DNA from 4 places in the Alteromonas sp. R7 genome. Region 4 is predicted to be linked to each of the others. Evidence: predicted binding sites of a transcription regulator. Region 4 holds the regulator's gene; each other region holds the start of a gene.
The links. Region 4 encodes LexA, which represses DNA repair genes until DNA is damaged. Its sites were predicted from a motif close to TACTGTATNNNNATACAGTA; they were not measured.

Region 1: the regulator LexA is predicted to act here: its motif matches at 2,986-3,005, upstream of AC0J2X_RS07170 (DUF7218 family protein).
Region 2: the regulator LexA is predicted to act here: its motif matches at 1,895-1,914, upstream of AC0J2X_RS10595 (YebG family protein).
Region 3: the regulator LexA is predicted to act here: its motif matches at 3,192-3,211, upstream of uvrD (DNA helicase II).

The regions. Positions count from the first base shown of each region.
Region 1 is NZ_JBVTQX010000003.1:340,214-345,181, forward strand. It holds gene AC0J2X_RS07160 (methionine synthase) at 228-1,268, opposite strand; gene AC0J2X_RS07165 (DUF1852 domain-containing protein) at 1,394-2,368, opposite strand; gene AC0J2X_RS07170 (DUF7218 family protein) at 2,668-2,931, opposite strand; gene AC0J2X_RS07175 (pyridoxal phosphate-dependent aminotransferase) at 3,302-4,483, shown strand; gene AC0J2X_RS07180 (saccharopine dehydrogenase family protein) at 4,558-4,968, opposite strand, start outside.
Region 2 is NZ_JBVTQX010000005.1:292,287-297,254, reverse strand. It holds gene AC0J2X_RS10605 (ABC transporter permease) at 1-536, opposite strand, end outside; gene AC0J2X_RS10600 (ABC transporter ATP-binding protein) at 536-1,339, opposite strand; gene AC0J2X_RS10595 (YebG family protein) at 1,562-1,849, opposite strand; gene rpsF (30S ribosomal protein S6) at 2,096-2,497, shown strand; gene rpsR (30S ribosomal protein S18) at 2,509-2,736, shown strand; gene rplI (50S ribosomal protein L9) at 2,763-3,215, shown strand; gene AC0J2X_RS10575 (efflux RND transporter permease subunit) at 3,675-4,968, shown strand, end outside.
Region 3 is NZ_JBVTQX010000007.1:157,981-162,948, reverse strand. It holds gene AC0J2X_RS13030 (GGDEF domain-containing response regulator) at 1-918, opposite strand, end outside; gene uvrD (DNA helicase II) at 961-3,132, opposite strand; gene cysE (serine O-acetyltransferase) at 3,597-4,403, shown strand; gene AC0J2X_RS13015 (sensor domain-containing diguanylate cyclase) at 4,501-4,968, opposite strand, start outside.
Region 4 is NZ_JBVTQX010000006.1:204,395-209,362, reverse strand. It holds gene AC0J2X_RS11825 (COG1470 family protein) at 1-1,560, shown strand, start outside; gene lexA (transcriptional repressor LexA) at 1,673-2,299, shown strand; gene coxB (cytochrome c oxidase subunit II) at 2,882-4,045, shown strand; gene ctaD (cytochrome c oxidase subunit I) at 4,055-4,968, shown strand, end outside.

The DNA of each region.
Region 1 (4,968 bases), on a different contig from region 4:
GCTTCTCCATGTGTTATATTTTCTCTCTTATTTCTTAATGATGTTTTTAATTATCCTTGATTCTGTGGAAACTATAAATAATGTAAGGGAGTTAAACTTAAATAAGGTCGAATAGATGAGAATAACGCTGATACGGTTTTGAACCGCTAGAAATAAAAAAGCCCACGTTGATGTGGGCTTTAGTGCGCTTTCAAAATGCTCTTGCTTAACAAAAGTTTTGAGGCGTATTAAGCACTGAGCTTCTGAGCTAATTCCTGCCTTACTATTTCAGCGCCAGCGCTGAGCGCCTCAAGCTTGCCTCGAGCAACCTGTCGTGAAAGGGGGGCCATACCACAGTTTGTACAAGGGTAGAGTTTGTCGGCATCCACGTACTTTAATGCTTCACGTAATGTAGCTGCTACTTCTCCTGGTGTCTCTATTGTGTCAGTTGCAACATCAATAGCGCCCACCATCACTTTTTTGCCTTTAAGAAGCGAGATCAGTTCAATGGGTACATGGGAGTTATGGCACTCCAGAGAAACCATATCAATATTAGATTTTGCTAGCTTAGGAAAGCTCTCCTCATATTGTCGCCACTCAGAGCCTAATGTCTTCTTCCAATCGGTATTAGCTTTGATGCCATATCCGTAGCAAATGTGCACCGCAGTTTCGCATTTAAGCCCTTCAATGGCTCTTTCTAATGCGGCAATACCCCATTCATTGACCTCATCGAAAAATACGTTAAACGAAGGTTCATCAAACTGGATAATGTCAACACCAGCAGCCTCAAGCTCCTTTGCCTCTTGGTTTAGTATTTTGGCAAACTCCCACGCAAGTTTTTCGCGACTTTTATAATGGTCGTCGTACAGCGTATCAACCATCGTCATAGGGCCAGGTAACGCCCATTTTATAGGCTGATCGGTTTGGCTCCTTAAGAACTTTGCGTCTTCAACGAACACTGATTTTGGCCGTGTAACAGCATGGGTAACGACAGGTACGCTAGCGTCGTAGCGATTGCGAATACGTACGGTTTTACGGTTTTCAAAATCAACACCGTCAAGGTGCTCAATAAAAGTAGTTACAAAATGCTGACGAGTTTGCTCACCGTCACACATAATATCTATGCCTGATAGGGCTTGTTCCTGAAGCGTAACGCGAAGCGCGTCTTTTTTGCCTTCCTCTAATGCTTCATCTTCTAGCTTCCACGGCGACCACAGGGTTTCAGGCTGTGCAAGCCACGATGGTTTCGGAAGACTGCCTGCAATTGAAGTGGGGAGTAGTTTTTTCATGTGATTCGCTTTCTTCTAATCAATAATTTGTATGGATGCGCGAAGGGCAGAACGTGCTGCCCTTATCATAGTTTTGTAGTCGCAACATGTGCGGTTTGAATATCGCAAGTATCTAAATGAACGGATCAGGCATAGCTTGCTGTGAATTGCGCTAACTTGTGTTGATAAGGCTTTATAAAGTTCTCTTCTACGAACTTGCCTTGTTCAACGGCTAGATGAGTCCGCTCTTCACGGTCATAAACAATGCGAGTCACTGAGTGATCGCTATTTTTCAAGTTTGGTTTGTAGCTTAAACCTGCCTGGGCGTTAGCGTTATAAATCTCAGGGCGATAAATTTTCTGGAAGGTCTCCATCGTAGCAATAGTGCTGATAAGTTCTAAATTGGTGTAGTCGTTTAACAAATCACCAAAGAAATAAAATGCAAAAGGAGCAGCACTGTTTGGTGGCATGAAATAGCGCACGTTTAAGCCCATCTTCTTGAAATACTGTTCAGTTAGTGATGATTCATTAGGCTGATATTCAACGCCTAAAACGGGGTGCTGATTTTCTGTTCGACGGTAGGTTTTATTGTCGGAAACGCTTAAACAAATGACCGGCAGCTTTGAAAAATGTGCTTTATAGGCTTCTGAATTAACGAAATACTTAAACAACTTTCCGTGCAGATCACCAAAATCGGTAGGGACACTGAACGAAGACTGTCCACGATTGTGATTAGATAGACGAACGCTAAAGTCATAATCGCGAACATAAGACGAGAAGTTGTTTCCCACAATACCTTGAGTGCGTTTACCCGTTTTTTTGTCAATTATATTGGTTTGTAAGATTTCGATAGTTGGGAATGTGTTGCCGTTACCCTCAACGTCGATATCTACCGACACAATTTCAAGTTCGACAGCATAGCGATCGCCACTTTCATTATCCCAGCTAGCCAGTGCATTAAAGCGGTTGTTTATCATGCTAAGTGCATCGCGCAAATTTTCTTTGCGGCGTTGACCACGAGCTAAATTGGCGAAGTTGGTGGTGATGCGTGTGTTGTCTGAAGGGCGATAATCTTCATTAAACTGAACGCTGTTAATAGTAAAAGAGAAATCTGTGTTCACGTTGTTGTTCATGAGAATGCGCTTCTATTCCTAAAGTTAAACCGAGTAGTGAGACTGCTGTAAAAGCTATGAACACGTTATACGTTGATTTAACTATGAATAAAAATGACTTATTTTCATTTTATCATGAAATATTGTCATGTATTGGGCGGGCGAAGAGCTAGTCGCCTACTATTGAGGCGGTAGATCTTTACTTGAAGTTGAGGTTTGCCACGAAATGCACAAATTATGCGTGTCTGATAAAACGTAATCATCACCGCCACAGTGACCAGTTTTTGTATGTGGCGGTCTATCCGCCACTAATGATTGCGTAACGCATCAATTAATTCGTCTTTGCTCATGTTAGAGCGACCTTCAATGCCGACTTCCTTGGCCTTTTGATACAGTTCCTCTTTAGTGCGATCCTCGTATTTTTTGCCTTTTCCACCATCTTTAGAAGGGGTTTGTTCGCTATTGGCTTGCGCATTGGCAATGCGCGCCGACTTCTCTTTACTGTAGCCTTCGTCGCGAAGGGCTTCGTAAGTGTCGTCGTTTTTAATTTGGTTGCCGTGGTCCTTAGCCATATTTAACTCCTGTTTTGCATACTGAGTAATCGATGAATGTTTCGCCGTAATTCTTACTTTGTATTTATATAGATGGATTACACAGTCGTTTAAAAGGCAGGCTTCAAGTGCGAAGAACCAATAGCGAGAGAGTGCTGCGCCTTTAACATCAGAAAAAATGTCATTCATCGCAAACGCCAAAAACGACAAAATAACGCTGCACCGCAATGTAACGGCTTAACGCGTTAAAACTTCTTATGTTGTCAATTTTAGTGCGCCATATGCACGTAAAAAGTGCATTTATGTCAATGGTTTAGCGTTTCTATGCTATTGCGCGTTTAAAATTAAGCCTTTAGTCTAAAGTGAATGTAGACGGAAGACAGAGCGAAATATGAATAAAAATGAACAACAGAGCACCGTGAATTCTTCACGCCGTAATTGGTTAAAGTCAGTGGGATTATGTGCAGGAGCAGTAGCGCTAACGACCAGCGTTGACAGTATTATGGGCGACCTTCGTGCCGCAGGTATGCAAACTGAACACTTCCCGTCTGCTACCCCAAATGTAAACGATGGTCTTATTCGCCTATCGTCGAATGAAAATGCCTTTGGGCCGTCAAAAAAAGCCGCAAAGGCAATGCAAAGCGAGCTTTTAAACCTAGCGCGTTATACCGACGCTACGGTTGAAGTGTTAGCGCAAAAAATTGCTGAGCAAGAAGGCGTATCTGCTGAGCAAATCGTAATTACGAATGGATCTTCACCTATTCTTTTTGGCTATGCGGACTGGATCACCAAAAACGGCAATAAACTGGTAACGTCTATGGCAACCTACGAAGGCGTACCACGGGGCGCTGAGTTTATGGGGGCAGACGTGACCTACGTGCCGTTAGCCAATGATATGACTTTTGATCTAGATGCAATTGAAGCAGCAGTAACCGAAGATACGACTGCTGTGTACGTATGTAATCCAAATAATCCGACAGGGAGCATGGTAGATGCGGCGAAGCTTACCGCTTTTGCAAAACGTGTATCGAAGAAAGCACAGGTTTTCATCGATGAAGCCTACATTGAAATGTCTGATGCTTACCCCGCTAATGTGCAATCGAAGCTAGTAGCTGAAGGGTACAACGTGGTGATTTGCCGCACCTTCTCTAAAATTCACGCCATGGCGGGACAGCGTCTCGGTTACGCCATCATGCCTGCTGAGCAAGCTAAAACAATGGGCGGTATGCTGCGCATGGGTGGTGTGAATTACTTGGCATTAGTAGCGGGTATGGCAAGTATGGATGATCATGAGAACTTAAACACAATGCGCTCACGCATTAAAACTGAGCGTGAAAAGTTAGTAAAAGTAGCTAAAGAGTTAAAGCAGCCGTTTGCGCCAAATCCACAAGGGAATTTTATTTACATGGATACGGGCATGCCGCACGATAAATTTGCAGAAAAGATGAAAGCTCAAGGTATAAAGGTTGTAGGGCGCACGTGGCCTGGGTACGACTCCTGGTCACGTATTAGCGTAGGGACACCTGAAGAAACTGACGCGTGCGTTAAAGCATTAAAAGCGGTACTCGCTTAAAAAACAACAATAACACCTAGCGCAGAGAGAAAAGGCTGAACGCAATTTGTGTTCAGCCTTCGTTTTTTGAATCGCTATTTCTCGATAGCAAACGTTAAGCCTGCTTTTTCTTCTAAACGGCGGATAAGCTTGTTACCAAGTGCTGCCGCAGGTGTGAAGAAACCACCAGATAAACTAACGTCTTTGCACAAGCAAAGGGCAGATTCTGAAATCATTTTACTGGTAGAGCCGTAACCTGGATCCTTGTCGCCTTTTACCGATACGGCTAGCATATCACCATTGGTAGCGGTACCCACAAACATGACATCGTAAAAGCCATTTTCGCGCTCTTCTTTGCTCGGGCCTTCACCTGGTTTAGGGCCATCATCACTTGCAAGCGACTTATCTTTGGCAACGTGATTCGCCATGGCTTCACCTTTCTCACCTGGGCCAGTCATCATCATTTCATCATATTGAAAGTTCTTGCCGTAGCTATATCCGCCCAG
Region 2 (4,968 bases), on a different contig from region 4:
TGATCGTCATGGTTGTTGAACGATACGCTACCCAGACCATGGGAAATAATAATCTTATCCCCTACCTTGTACCCCAATGATTTGGCGATATCTGCGCCAATAACGGTAGACAGTGGCTGCGTAAATGTCGAGCCTGCTGCCATTTCAAGTGATTGCATATCACCGTATTTAAAGTGGTCGAAAAAGCTGTTGGTCGTACCTACTACTCTAAAACCTCTGTGGGTATCACCCAAAGATAGTGGGATAAGCCACGATACCTGCTTGTTAGATTGAAGCGCCGCAATACTTTTATATTCAATACCTTTGGTGGGAGTGCCTATATTAAACACTGATGACAGGAGTAAATTAAGCTGTCCACTTGGTGCGCCAACAATAAGATCTACACCAGAAACGGTGCGCGTAAAACTGGTTTTAACTTGGGTGCGAATAATGTCCACGCACAAAAGTAAACTAATGCTGATGGTAATGCTTAAAAGTGTGAGGATTGCCGTTGTTTTCCTGCGCTTTAAGCTTTCAATAGCAATGGTACTTAGCATTACGCACGCTCCTGTGCTTTTGGGGCCTCATCGCCTCGCGTTTTTAAGTGGTTTGTACTTGGGCTTAATTCACTCATGCTGCAGTGGCGGTCGAAATAACTCTCCATGGCTTTATCGTGACTAACAAAAATCATGGTGCTTTCACCTGCAACGTCTTTTAGCAGCGACATAAAACTATCTCTGGCATCGGTATCTAGGGCAGAGGTAGGTTCATCGACAATTAATAATTGTGGGTCGTTAATCAGTGCTCTGGCAATGGCAACGCGCTGCTGCTGACCAATACTCAATGCGTCAGCTTTCGCATGCAGCACGTGAGAAGGCAGCTGTAGCTTGTCCAGTAAATGACGAAGCTTTGCGTCTGATGCTGTCTTGCTGACGTTTGTACTTGCAAAATACACCGCCGCATTAATGTTCTGTGCCACAGAAAGGTAGGGAATAAGATTAAATTGTTGAAAAACAACGCCGATACTGCGTGCTCTAAACTTGTCCCGCTGTCGGTTCGATAATGTGGAGAAAGGCTGCGCTAATAAGGCAATGTCGCCCTGAGTTGGAGTTAATGTTCCGCACAGCAAATTGAGCAATGTGCTCTTTCCGCTACCCGAAGGCCCTGAGAGAAAAACGTGCTCACCTTGCGAAACTTGCCACGCTTTAATGTCAATGATGGGGGGACTTTCTTTGGTGTACGAAAACTGTAAATTGCTAACTTCAATCGCTGTGTTGCGCTCTTTATTCACTGCGTTGTGCTCTTCAGACACTGCGTTGCGCTGGGAGTGAGTGCTATTTTTTTTATTGATGGTATTCACGCTAAACCCGACCTGTATTTACGTCTTATGTTCACATTAGCAAAAGCGACACGTCTGTTCACCCAGTTAAAAACCAGAGAAAACACATTGCCGCGTTGAGGTAATGTTATCAAATAACATTTTTGCGTATAGCTATGCTATCAGATCTCATCAGCCTAAAGCGGCAATTGCTCTTATTAATTGCTCATCATAACGACGCAAAAGAGAGGCGCGCCTAAATTATCAGCCGTTAGCTTGTAGCTTTACCACTTCTGCGCTTTCATCTTCTAATACGCTTTCTGCGGTAGCGCCTTTGAAAATCTTACTGATTTTATCTTTGTTTTTAGACAGCATGATGGTGAGCTCTTCCACTACGCTATCGTCTAGCTTGATGCCCTTCGCATGAATGTAGTCAGCAAGGTTATCTGCTGCATCGAGCATTTTGTCATACTGATCGGCTTCTTTTTTGTCGGTAGTTACCAATTTTTCTACCCCTTTGTGCGTAACAACATACTGTGTGGTAATGGCCATGGTAGGTCCCCTGTTTATTAAAGACACAAAAACTGTACAGTATTTTACTGTATAAATAAACAGTATTTTGATTAAATGTCTGAGCGTAGTGTTTGGGGAAAGGGCAAATGATTGCTCTAAAGGTGATTAATGCTTGTGCAATTAGTAACTGCTGCGTATAATGCGCGCCCTTACAGCCATCCCAATTCGTTCCTTGTCTCCATACAGTCGGCTGTACTGTCGAGGCTACAACCGTAAGGAGCTATAATGCGTCATTACGAAATCGTATTTATGGTTCACCCTGATCAGAGTGAACAAGTACCTGGTATGATCGAGCGTTATACCACAATCCTAAAGCAAGACGGTGGTCAGATTCATCGTTTAGAAGATTGGGGCCGTCGTCAACTGGCTTACCCAATTGAAAAGCTGCACAAAGCCCACTACGTACTAATCAATGCTGAAGCGTCTGCAGAAGCTGTTGATGAATTGGAAAATGCTTTCCGTTTCAACGACGTGATCCTACGTAACATGGTTATGCGCACTAAGACTGCTGTGACTGAGCCTTCTCCAATGATGAAAGAAGAGCCTCGTCGTGAGCGTCGTGACGATTCTGCTCCTCGCCAAGATCGCGCGGAAAAGAAAACTGAAACCACTGAAGACAACGCTTAAGGAGATCACCCATGGCTCGTTTTTTCAGACGTCGTAAGTTCTGCCGTTTCACTGCAGAAGGTGTGACTGAGATTGATTACAAAGATATCGCTACTCTTAAGAACTACATCACTGAGAGCGGTAAAATTGTCCCTAGCCGTATTACTGGTACAAGCGCAAAATATCAGCGTCAGCTGTCTTCTGCGATCAAGCGCGCACGTTTCCTTGCGTTGCTTCCGTACACTGATTCACACAAGTAATTTGGCGAATATAAGGGTTAGCTAAGATGAATATCATCCTACTAGATAAAATCGCCAACCTTGGCGGCCTGGGCGACCAAGTGACTGTTAAGTCTGGTTACGCTCGTAACTTCCTTTTCCCACAGGGTAAAGCGGTTCCTGCAACTAAAGACAACGTTGAAAAGTTCGAAGCACGTCGTGCTGAACTTGAAGCGAAAATTGCTGAGCAACTAGCTGCTGCTAACGCACGCGCTGAAAAAGTTGCTGAGCTTGCTGAAGTTACAATCGCAGCTCCTGCTGGTGACGAAGGTAAACTATTTGGCTCTGTTGGTACTCGTGACATCGCTGATGCAATCACTGCAGCTGGCGTTGAAGTACAAAAAGCAGAAGTTAAACTACCTACTGGTACTCTTCGTGAAACTGGTGAGTATGACATCGACTTACAACTTCACTCTGACGTTATCACTTCAATCAAAGTGATCATCATTGCTGAAGCGTAATCGCTGACGTATTTGAAAAAAGCCGCTCCTAGAGCGGCTTTTTTTTGCTCTAAATTTTTGTTCGATACTTAAAGAACAATACCAATCCGCATAGATGATTGCCCACCCAGAAGGTGCTGGTAAGTTTCCTAGCAAAGCGTGGGAATGTAGGAATGGCCGTTGCTTTTTAAATTCCCATAGTGATGCTTGCCAAACCTTCCCGAAGGGCGAGTTAAAAATATCCCTACCCTCACTCCACGTCGCGACGCCTAATTAACGGTGGGTGTAAGCAAATATGTCCAGCGCCGACAAATGGCGTATTTTTGAGGTCCACTCATCTGCGATAAATAACGTTTTTTAAACGGTGTTTAAACAAAATGTTAATAATCGCTGAAATTCTTAGTGTCATGGCTTTAAACTTTTTCTGTCATTCCTGCGACCTATAGTAAACCAAACAATAAAAAGCATAAGTGCCATATTATGGACATCACTAAGCAAGCAATAAAAAACGCGACTGGGGTAGGTATAGGAATAACACTGCTGGTATTTTTAGGGCTATATAGCCTGTTTAATTTACCTGTACAGCTGTTTCCTGACATTGAAAGACCGAATATTAACATCCAGACCTCGTGGCGCGCTGCGTCGCCCCAAGAAATTGAGTCGGAGATCATTGAACCTCAAGAGGAAGTGCTGCAAGGGATCCCTGGCCTTGAGTCGATGAATGCATGGGCAAACCAAGGTAATGCGTGGATTAATCTAGAGTTTGGTTTAGATACGGACATGCAGAAAACGCTCATTGAAGTGATTAGCCGCATGAATCGCGTACCGCCACTACCTCGCGATGCCTTGTCCCCTAATATTATGCTTGCTGGAAGTGGGGGAGACGCCCCCGCTTTGACCTACTTTTTTCTTCAGCGCCTTCCGGGCAATCCAAACGAAATTAATACCTATGTAACCTTTTTTACCGATGTCATTAAACCTCAGCTTGAGGCTATTCCAGGCGTGGCCAGAGCACGTATGGAAAGCGGGGTTGGCGGCGTTGAGGAGTTTCAAATTGTTTTCGACCCGTTTAAAGCGGCGCAGTTAGGCATTGACCTAACGGCAGTTGCCAACGAGTTGGGGCGTGCGAATGATATTTCAGGCGGCTTTGTCGATGTGGGCAGAAGACGCTATACCCTGCGTTTTGAAGGTCGCTACGAGCCTACGCAAATGGGTGAAATGATCCTTGAATGGCGAGACGGCAGCCCGATCACTTTAAATGACATTGCCGAAATTAAAATCACCCGCGCTGACGGTGCAAACTACAGTGTGCAAAACGGCAATCCGGCCATATCTATTCGCGTAGACAGACAAAACAACGCCAATGTTTTAGCTACCTTAGAAGCCGTAAAAGCAAAAGTTGCACAAATAAACGAACAGGACTTGGCCCCTGAACAGTTAGTAATGGCGCAAAGCTTCGATGCCTCAGTGTTTATCTATAGAGCGGTGCAGCTAGTTACCAGCAATTTATTTATAGGCGTGCTGCTTGCCATTGCCGTGCTTTGGCTCTTTATGCGCCAGCTGCGGGCAACGCTCATTGTGGCATTGGCCATTCCTATCTCACTACTTAGCACTTTTGTGGTGCTTCAACTTACCGGTCGCTCGCTCAATATCATTTCACTGGCAGGACTCGCCTTCGCGGTAGGTATGGTGCTAGATGCCGCTATTGTCGTGCTGGAAAACATTGTAAGAACGCGCAAGAGCGCCGAAGCCGAAATCGAAAATAAAGACCCAA
Region 3 (4,968 bases), on a different contig from region 4:
GTCATGGCCATGGGTATCGTTTATCGATTTGAAAAAGTCTAGGTCAATAAGGGCGAGAGCGTGATCCTCAGACAGGTTTTGGTGTTGTACAGTAACCATGTAGAAGAAGTGGCGCCTGTTAGGCAAACCTGTTAAATAGTCGGTGTTGGCCACACGACGAATTTCTTCAACGCTCTCAATATATTCCACGTTCTGCATCACGCGACACAAGAACTCTTCATGACAGTAGGGCACTCGCAAGAAGTCATTTGCACCACTTTTAATAAAGTGCGCAGACATTAACATGCCTTTGCCTCCAGCAACGCCCATAATTGCCAGCTGTTCTTTCGAAAAGGCTTTTCTTAAACTGGCGACAAAGTGCGTGCCTGTCATATCAGGCAACGTGTTGTCAGTGATAACAAGACGTACGTTTTTGTGTTCAGACAAGCATTGCATAGCGTCTGTAGCCGTTAGGCATTCAAACGCAATAAAATTATGGCGCTGAAGTAATGAAACGGTTTTTGAGCGCAACACCCGATTCGTGCTTACCACGACGACGCCAGTAGACTTGTTTTTTTCTAATCGGCTAATAAGACGATTGAGGTAGTCGTAGTTCTGCGAATTTTCTTTGGGAATGTAATCGACAACGTCACGTTCTAGGACTTTATCGCGAATAGCGCTATCTAAACTTTCTGTTGTAGCAATGGTGGGAATGAAAGACTCAACCGTAAAGTCGATGGCTTCGCCTTTTGGTGCATCGGGAAGCGAGTATGCCACAATAGCACACAGAAAGGTTTCCGGCATATTTTGCGAAAACCGTGCTTTGCCTTCTGTCAGCGACGTTGCGCCAACGGGGGTAAGACCTGCCCGGCGTACTAATTTCGCTATAAGTTCAAGGTTGCCTTCACCATTTTCGATGATCAGCACGTGTTGCTGCATACATTTCAACTTAGGTTTAGGCTACCTTGCCTATTAATAATGTTACGCTTTCTCCAGCTTTGCGTAAGCAAGTACCAGCCATTTGCTGCCAAATTCGTCGAAGTTTACTTGAACTCGACCGTGCTCACCACTCCCTTCGTAGTTAAGTACGATCCCTTCGCCAAATTTACGGTGTACAACTCGCTCACCTAAACTAAAGCCCGTTTCTTCAAAACTGGCGTGCGACGTCGCTTGGCTAAAGCGGTTGTGCACGGGCCGCGAAATAGTCGATTTCAGCCTAACCTCTTCAACGCAGTCTGCTGGCATTTCGCGAATAAATCGAGAAGCAGTATGATACTTATCTTGGCCATAGAGTCGACGACTTTCTGCATAAGTAATATACAACTTTTGCATTGCTCTGGTCATACCAACATAGCAAAGTCTGCGTTCCTCTTCCATTCGACCTGGCTCGTCGTTGGTCATTTGGCTAGGGAACATGCCTTCTTCTACACCTGCTAAGAATACCAGTGGAAATTCAAGGCCTTTAGCGGTGTGTATAGTCATCATCTGCACGGCATCCTGGTCTTTATCCGCCTGGGTTTCACCTGCTTCCAGCGACGCATGAGCTAGAAAGGCTGCCAGAGGCGACATTTCTTCGGCTTCTTCAGGCACGATAAAGGTTTTACATGCAGTAACCAATTCTTCCAAGTTTTCTAGACGTGCTTGGGCCTTTTCTCCGCGCTCTGCTTGGTACATGGCGTACAGACCAGACTGGCGAATAGCCTTATCGGCTTGTTGGTCAAGGGGCTCATCTAACGTGGATTGCTCTAGCTCAGTAATTAGCAACACGAAGCTTTGCATAGCGTTTAGCGCGCGGCCTTTAAAGCCACCTTCATTAATGAGCAACTGACACGCCTGCCACATTGAACAGTTGTGCATTCGCGCGGTGTCGCGCACTTGCGATAAGGTTTTCTCACCAATACCGCGACTTGGGGTGTTTACTACACGCTCGAAAGCTGCATCGTCGTGCGGGTGGCTCACCATACGCATATAGCCAAGGGCGTCTTTAATCTCTTGGCGTTCGAAGAAGCGCAGACCGCCGTATATGCGATACGCCAGCCCTTCGTGCAGCAAGGCTTCTTCCAGTACTCGAGACTGGGCGTTGTTTCGATAAAGAATAGCGGTATCAGTAAGGGCGTTGCCTTGATTAAGCCAATCTTTGATTTTCGAAACAATAAAGCGCGCTTCATCTAGCTCGTTGAAACCCGCATATACAGAAATAAGCTCGCCTTGCGCGTCTTCCGTCCAAAGCTCTTTCCCTAAACGGCCCGTATTGTTGTCGATAACCGTGTTCGCCGCTTTAAGAATGTTTCCTGTAGAGCGGTAATTCTGCTCAAGGCGAATAGTAGTAGGCTCGTTGAAGTCTTTCAGGAAGTGCTGAATATTATCTACGTTCGCGCCGCGCCAGCCGTAAATAGACTGATCGTCGTCGCCAACAATCATAATGTTATTATTACCACCACTACACAGCATACGAAGCCATGCATATTGGATATTGTTGGTATCTTGGAATTCGTCTACCAACACTGCACGGAAACGACGTTGATAGTGGGCTAATACTTCTGGGTTTTTAGCCCATAATTCATGTGCGCGTAGCAACAGTTCAGCAAAATCTACCAATCCTGAACGGTCACAAGCGTCTTGATATGCCGCATAGACTTCGCGCATGGTCTTTTGAATATGATCGCCGTGGGTTTCAATGTGCTGAGGGCGCAAGCCTTCGTCTTTGTTGCCATTTATGTACCACTGAATTTGACGAGGCGCCCAATGCTTTTCGTCCAGGTTCATGGCCTTCAGAATGCGGCGAATAAGTCGATACTGATCGTCCGAATCAATTATCTGAAAATTCTCAGGCAAGTTGGCTTCTGCATGGTGCGCACGTAGTAAGCGATGCGCAAGCCCGTGGAAGGTACCAATCCACATATTGTGCAGGCTGCGACCCATCAACGACTCTATTCGGCCGCGCATTTCTTTGGCTGCTTTATTGGTAAAGGTTACTGCCAAAATAGAAAAAGGGGCGATGTTTTCGACTTCCATTAACCACGCAATGCGATGCACTAATACGCGGGTTTTACCACTGCCCGCGCCAGCCAAAACTAGGGCGTTAGATAGTGGGGCTGCTACTGCTTCACGCTGTTTGTCGTTTAGCTCGTCTAGCAGTCGAGATACATCCATAGTGTGGTACCTGTTAGTTGATAGTGTTATACATTCAGCAGCGCGCTATTATGCCACCTGCCTGTTGATTTATACAGTCCAGTTTTTCCCCAGTGAAGATAAACTTCAACGGCATTATACGTTCGTGTGCAATCATGATTTTAAGTATTATTTAATGAAAGATACGAGCGCTCTGAACGTTCTATTAAATTAATGGAAGCACTCAGTTAGACGCAGCGAGAGAGCAGAGTGCTTTAACGATGTGTACATGTACGATACGGTTATTAGCTATAACGAATTAATTCGATAAATTGATCGAATTATGCGCTTGGTCGGTATCACATCGGTATTGCATCACATCAAACTCAGGTAAACTTTTACGCGTTCCCTTTTGTCAGCATAGATATGCCCAGCAAGGAACAAGTTTAGATCGCTTACCCAATTTTCTGATAGAACACAGCATTTTTATATAACGGGACATGCTCATGACCGCACTTACAACGCCCATCGATTTTTGGTCTACGCTAAAACAAGAAGCGCAAGTTGTTGCTGAAAAAGAGCCTTTGCTGTCTAGCTATGTGCATGCCAGTGTTCTTGCACATCACAACTTTGAATCGTCGCTTAGTTTTATTCTGTCGAACAAAATGGCAGACGACGTCATGCCTGCGCTCGCCATTCGTGAAGTTTTCGATGAAGCTTACTTACTTGAGCCAGGCATCAGCGAAGCGGCTATTGCTGACATTCTAGCGATTAAGGCGCGGGATGCGGCGGTCAACGATTACCTTACTCCCTTACTTCACTTTAAAGGTTTTCATGCTGTGCAAGTACACCGCATGGCGCATTACCTTTGGGTTCATGGGCGTCATCAGCTTGCTTTATTCTTACAAAGCCGCAACTCGGCAAGCTTTGGTGTAGATATCCACCCTGCTGCGCGTATAGGTAAAGGCGTCATGTTTGACCATGCAACTGGCATTGTAGTGGGTGAAACTGCAGTGGTTGAAGACAACGTATCTATTTTGCAGAGCGTTACATTAGGTGGTACCGGTAACGAGTCGGGCGACCGTCACCCTAAAATTCGCCAAGGCGTGTTAATTGGCGCTGGCGCCAAGATCCTTGGAAATATTGAGATAGGTGAAGGCTCAAAAGTAGGCGCAGGTAGCGTTGTACTTAATAGTGTTCCAGCTCACGTTACTGTGGTGGGTGTTCCAGCTAAAGTGGTTGGGAGACCGGTTTGTCAAAGCCCATGTGAATCCATGCGCCAAAACGTACTAGAAGATAACTCCCACGTATAAAATTGGGGTCAGAGTACATTTCTGCTTTCGTAATAATGGGGTCAGAGTACATTTTTGTCTTCAGCGTATTTGAGCGATTAAATGTACTCTGACCCCATTATTTGAGGGTTATTGTGTTGCCGCCTTTTTCTTTTGATGCGTAGAGTGCGCGGTCGGCGCGCTGAATAAGTGTCTCGAGTGTATCGCTTTGCTGCATAAGAGTGACGCCGAAGCTCGATGATAATGACACTTCTGAAATAACGATTGCGTTTATACCTTCACGTACCTTTTCCACCAAATTAAGGGCGTTTTGCTCGCTGATATTAGGCAGAAGCAGTACAAATTCGTCGCCGCCGAAACGGGCAAAAACATCCGCTTTACGCACAATATCCTTCGTCACCTGACTTAGTCGGCGCAATGCGTTGTCGCCGTCTACATGACCTAATTCGTCATTAATACGTTTAAACTTATCTAAATCAAACATAACAAAATAAAGCGAGCTTCCAGATTCACGGCTCTGAGCCATTTCTAGTGCGCTGCGCTGGGCCAAATACTCCCGCGTATAAGCTTGGGTTAAGGTATCCAC
Region 4 (4,968 bases):
GTTCGCACAGGTGAGCAGTTGCAACAGTACGATATTGACGGCGTCAATAACCTTGCTTTTGGTAACGTAGATGATGACGCATCGATAGAAATGGTAACGAACAATGGTTATGTATTTGATATCGAAAGCGGTGCCAACCAATGGCTATACGGTAGCGGGTTCAGCGACGCATTTGTTGTGCTGGGTGATATGAATAACGATGGTGTAGATGAAATCATCGGTGCCGATAGTTGGAATGATATCTCAATCTACTCAGCAGTATCGAAAAGCAGTTTGGCAACGGCGGAACATGGTGACATTTGTGATATCGCCTATAGTAAAGAAAGCCCAGCTACAGAAGGAATAGTGGTTGTCTCCGAGTGTCAGTGGGGACAAGTTAGAGGTTTTGCATTAGAAGCGGGACAAATCTCTGAGCAGTGGGCTCTTAACCACAACACTTACAGTGGCATGTCACTTCTCATTGACGATTTAGACAATGACAATGTGGACGACATTATTTGGACTGGTGAGAATCAAATTTTAGTAGCGCAACAAGATGCCAACGGTGAATATGCCTTGTCAGATATAAAAGGTGCGCCGCGCGCGAGTAGATATCATGCCGCGGGTTGGGCACCTTATGGCGATAATGATGAAAGAGCCGTCTTTGTTAGCGATACAAGTAGTTACGAATCATCTATTCAGATTTTATCGGTAGATAAAGAGGATAACTTTGCGATAAGTGCTGAGGTTGGCGAAGATGTCTATAACTATAGCAAACCGGTCGTTACAGACTACAACAATGACGGTGTGGGTGAGTTACTAATAGGGGCACTGGATTATAGTTCGTCGTTTAATGTCGTGAGACTTACAGATAACGCTATTCAGTGGACACTGAACAATAATCAGAATAGTGAAATTTCGTTTATTGAAGCCATTGACGTAAATAACGACAGTTACGCCGATGCAGTTATTATTGAGAACAATCGACTTAAAGCGTTTGATATCGAGAATCAGGTGCTTATCGACTCAATCATTAACGATTTTTCAATTAATGCGCTTGCTGCCTCTGAAAAAGACGGTGTGCATTATTTTGCTGTTGGGGGCTATAGTTCGCTCAAGCTCTATAAAATGCAGGATGGTGAATTTGTTGGATTGAATGAATTGGAAACCAATTGTGACCAATTGCTCACGGTAAATTTTGATAGTGATAGCGAACTTGAATTTGCGTGTTTAAATAGAAACTACAACACCATCAATGTTTATGACGTGGCGAGCGGTGCATTAGAACTCAAAGACGCTATAGCACCGTCATTCTACCCTCAGTATATAGCGGCTGTTCCAACGACGTCGTCTAATCAGTCGATTCTCGCTATCTACCAGCCTAACGAGAATGACTATTCGTACAATTATTATGACAGCATCGCATATCGCGTGGTTGAGGTTGATAATAAAGGCAATGTGGTGTGGCAAAGCCCTGGACTTGGGCTCGATAATGTTGAAGGCATGCGCACACGTCAAAATAGTGATGGGGAGCTGGAGTTACAAATTAGTAACCCGAACATGGCTCTTCTCGTAAAATAAGAGGAAAGCACTTGTCGTAGGCTATTGCAGATCGCAAAAGACGCGGCAAGTGCTTGTTATTTAGTTTTAGGTGTATATACTTACAGGAACTGTATGAACAGACAGGTCTTTTATGCGCCCACTCACAGCTCGACAAACCGAAGTTTTAGAACTTATTAAAACAACCATGTTAGAAACGGGAATGCCGCCTACTCGTGCGGAAATAGCCCGTCAGCTTGGCTTTCGTTCTGCTAATGCAGCAGAGGAACATTTGAAAGCATTGGCGCGTAAAGGCGTGATTGAAATTTTGCCTGGTACGTCTCGTGGCATTAAGCTCAATATCCCTCTTGATAACGACGCACAAGAAGAAGAAGGCCTACCGTTAATTGGGCGTGTTGCAGCTGGTGAGCCGATCTTGGCGCAAGAGCATGTTGAATCGCACTACAAAGTCGATCCTGCACTGTTTCAACCCCATGCCGACTTTTTGCTACGCGTTAACGGTATGAGCATGAAAGACATTGGTATTTTAGACGGTGATCTTCTCGCTGTTCATCGCACTACTGATGTACACAACGGTCAGGTGGTTGTGGCGCGTGTAGATGAAGACGTCACCGTAAAGCGTCTAGAGAAACGCGGGCGTGAAGTATTGCTTCATGCTGAAAATGATGAGTTTGCACCAATAAAAGTTGATTTGGCGACTGAACATTTTGCGATAGAAGGTATTGCGGTGGGTGTGATCAGAAACGCTGACTGGATGTAGTATTTTAGCTTGTTTGTATAAAAGCGGCGCGTTAGCCGCTTTTTTTATGTCTTTTGTTCCTGTTTTTTTCTTCAATCTGCCAACTTAGGTTTTATCCTGCCCAGCAAACCTGTTAGTTTTCTTCGCGCCTATTTTTATCATTACTCACGTTATTCTTTCTATGAATGCTTCAAGTATTTTCCATTTTTTATTGTGAATTTTGTTTGAAATCGACATTGAGTCATCGATTACTTATTGATTTCTTAACTAGTTAGTCGAGCATTTACTTTAACCCCGTGTTCAAAATGCCTGTTTGATTCCAAGGGCATCCCACAGCAATCGCTTTCTCTTTTTTGCACTTGAAATCCCCGCGACCATTTTAGTAAATGATTAAAAATTAACCACTTCGTTAAATTTTTAATAGAAAAGACTAGACGGCACGACATTATTGCGCAATTCTTATACAGAGATTAACAAAATAATAACAATGACTCTAAATTTGTTTTACAAGTTGAGGTTATGGGTCAATCGTTCGCAAACCATTTGGTAGGGCATCGCGCAAATTAATCAGCGTCTTTGACCACGCCATTACGGAGGTGCTGAGTGAAACAACTAACGACCGTTTTCGCAAAATGGTGTTCTAGTATACCAATTTTGCTTTTTTCCCCTTTGCTTTTTGCACAAGAAGCAAGCGAAGAAGCCTCTTCGCTTAATTTGAGACGCGGTGCTACCGACATCAGTGGGCAGGTATACGACCTCCATATGTTGATGTTCTTCATTTGTGTAGGTATCGCGGTTGTAGTTTTTGGCGTGATGTTCGCCTCAATGTATCTACATAGAAAATCCCGTGGCGCCAAGCCAGCGAATTTTCACGAAAACGTGAAGGTCGAAATTGCTTGGACCGTTATTCCTTTCCTTATTCTTATTTTCATGGCGGTACCCGCAGCGAATACTCTAATTGCTATGGAAGACACGTCTGAGCCTGACATGACGGTGTTAGTAACAGGCTCTCAATGGAAATGGCATTACAAGTACATGGATAGCGATGTCGAGTTTTATTCTTTACTCGCCACTCAGCGCGAGCAAATAGAAAACAAATTTCAGAAAACAGATAACTACCTGCTTGAAGTTGACCGCCCTCTGGTTATTCCTACTGGGAAAAAAGTACGCTTTCTTATTACTTCTGACGACGTTATCCACTCTTGGTGGGTTCCTGACTTTGCCGTGAAAAAAGATGCCAACCCCGGCTTTATTAACGAGTCTTGGGCCAAGGTGAATGAGCCGGGTATTTATCGCGGACAGTGCGCAGAGCTTTGTGGTAAAGACCATGGCTATATGCCGGTTGTGGTAATTGCTAAAGAACCCGCCGAGTTTGAAAAGTGGATGGGCGAACAAGAAGAGATTGTTCGTAAAGCAAAAGAAGAAGAACAGCGTCTACTTTCTATGAATATGTCTATGGATGAACTGATGAAAGAGGGCGAGCGAGTATACAACGCAACGTGCGCTGCTTGCCATATGCCAAATGGTGAAGGTTTACCTGGCGTTTTCCCGGCATTAAAAGGCAGCAAGATGGCACTAGAAGATCAGCAAGGTCACATTGACATCGTGCTGCATGGAAAGTCAGGAACAGCCATGCAAGCGTTTGGAAAAATGCTAAGTCTTAAGGAAATTGCCGCCGTAGTCACTTACGAGCGAAATGCCTGGGGCAATAAAACTGGCGATATGGTTCAAGCCAAAGATGTCAACGCAGTGGCAAACGGAAACTAGGAGCAGACAATGAGCAAAGCAACTGAAGTTATTTCGCCAGATACCTCTGCGCCTCATGACGGTCACCTACATGATGACCATGAACACCACGATCATATTCCTAAAGGGATAACGCGTTGGTTGTTTACCACTAACCATAAAGACATAGGTACACTTTACCTGTGGTTTGCCTTTATTATGTTTTTAGTTGGTGGTGCGATGGCCATGGTGATCCGCGCTGAACTATTCCAACCCGGTCTACAAATTGTAGAGCCAAACTTCTTTAACCAAATGACTACGGTACACGGGCTTATCATGGTATTTGGTGCAGTAATGCCAGCCTTTACTGGGCTCGCAAACTGGCTTATTCCCATGATGATCGGCGCCCCTGACATGGCGTTACCGCGCATGAATAACTGGAGCTTCTGGATTTTACCAGGCGCCTTTCTCATTCTATTGAGCTCGCTCTTTATGGAAGGCGGCGGCCCTGCTTTTGGATGGACTTTCTACGCGCCCCTTTCAACGACTTACAGTGGCGATTCGACAGCGTTGTTTGTGTTCTCTGTTCACATCATGGGTATTTCATCCATTATGGGTGCGATTAACGTGATTGTGACCATCTTTAACATGCGTGCGCCAGGCATGACCTGGATGAAAATGCCGCTGTTTGTATGGACGTGGCTTATCACGGCATTCTTGCTGATTGCGGTAATGCCAGTGCTCGCCGGTGCGGTTACCATGGTGTTAACTGATAAGTTCTTTGGCACGAGCTTTTTTGATGCTGCTGGTGGCGGCGACCCGGTTATGTTCCAGCATATTTTCTGGTTCTTCGGGCACCCTGAAGTGTACATTATGATCTTGCCCGCTTTCGGCATTATCTCGCAAATTGTTCCTACCTTCTCTCGAAAGCAGCTGTTTGGATACGCGTCTATGGTGTACGCCAC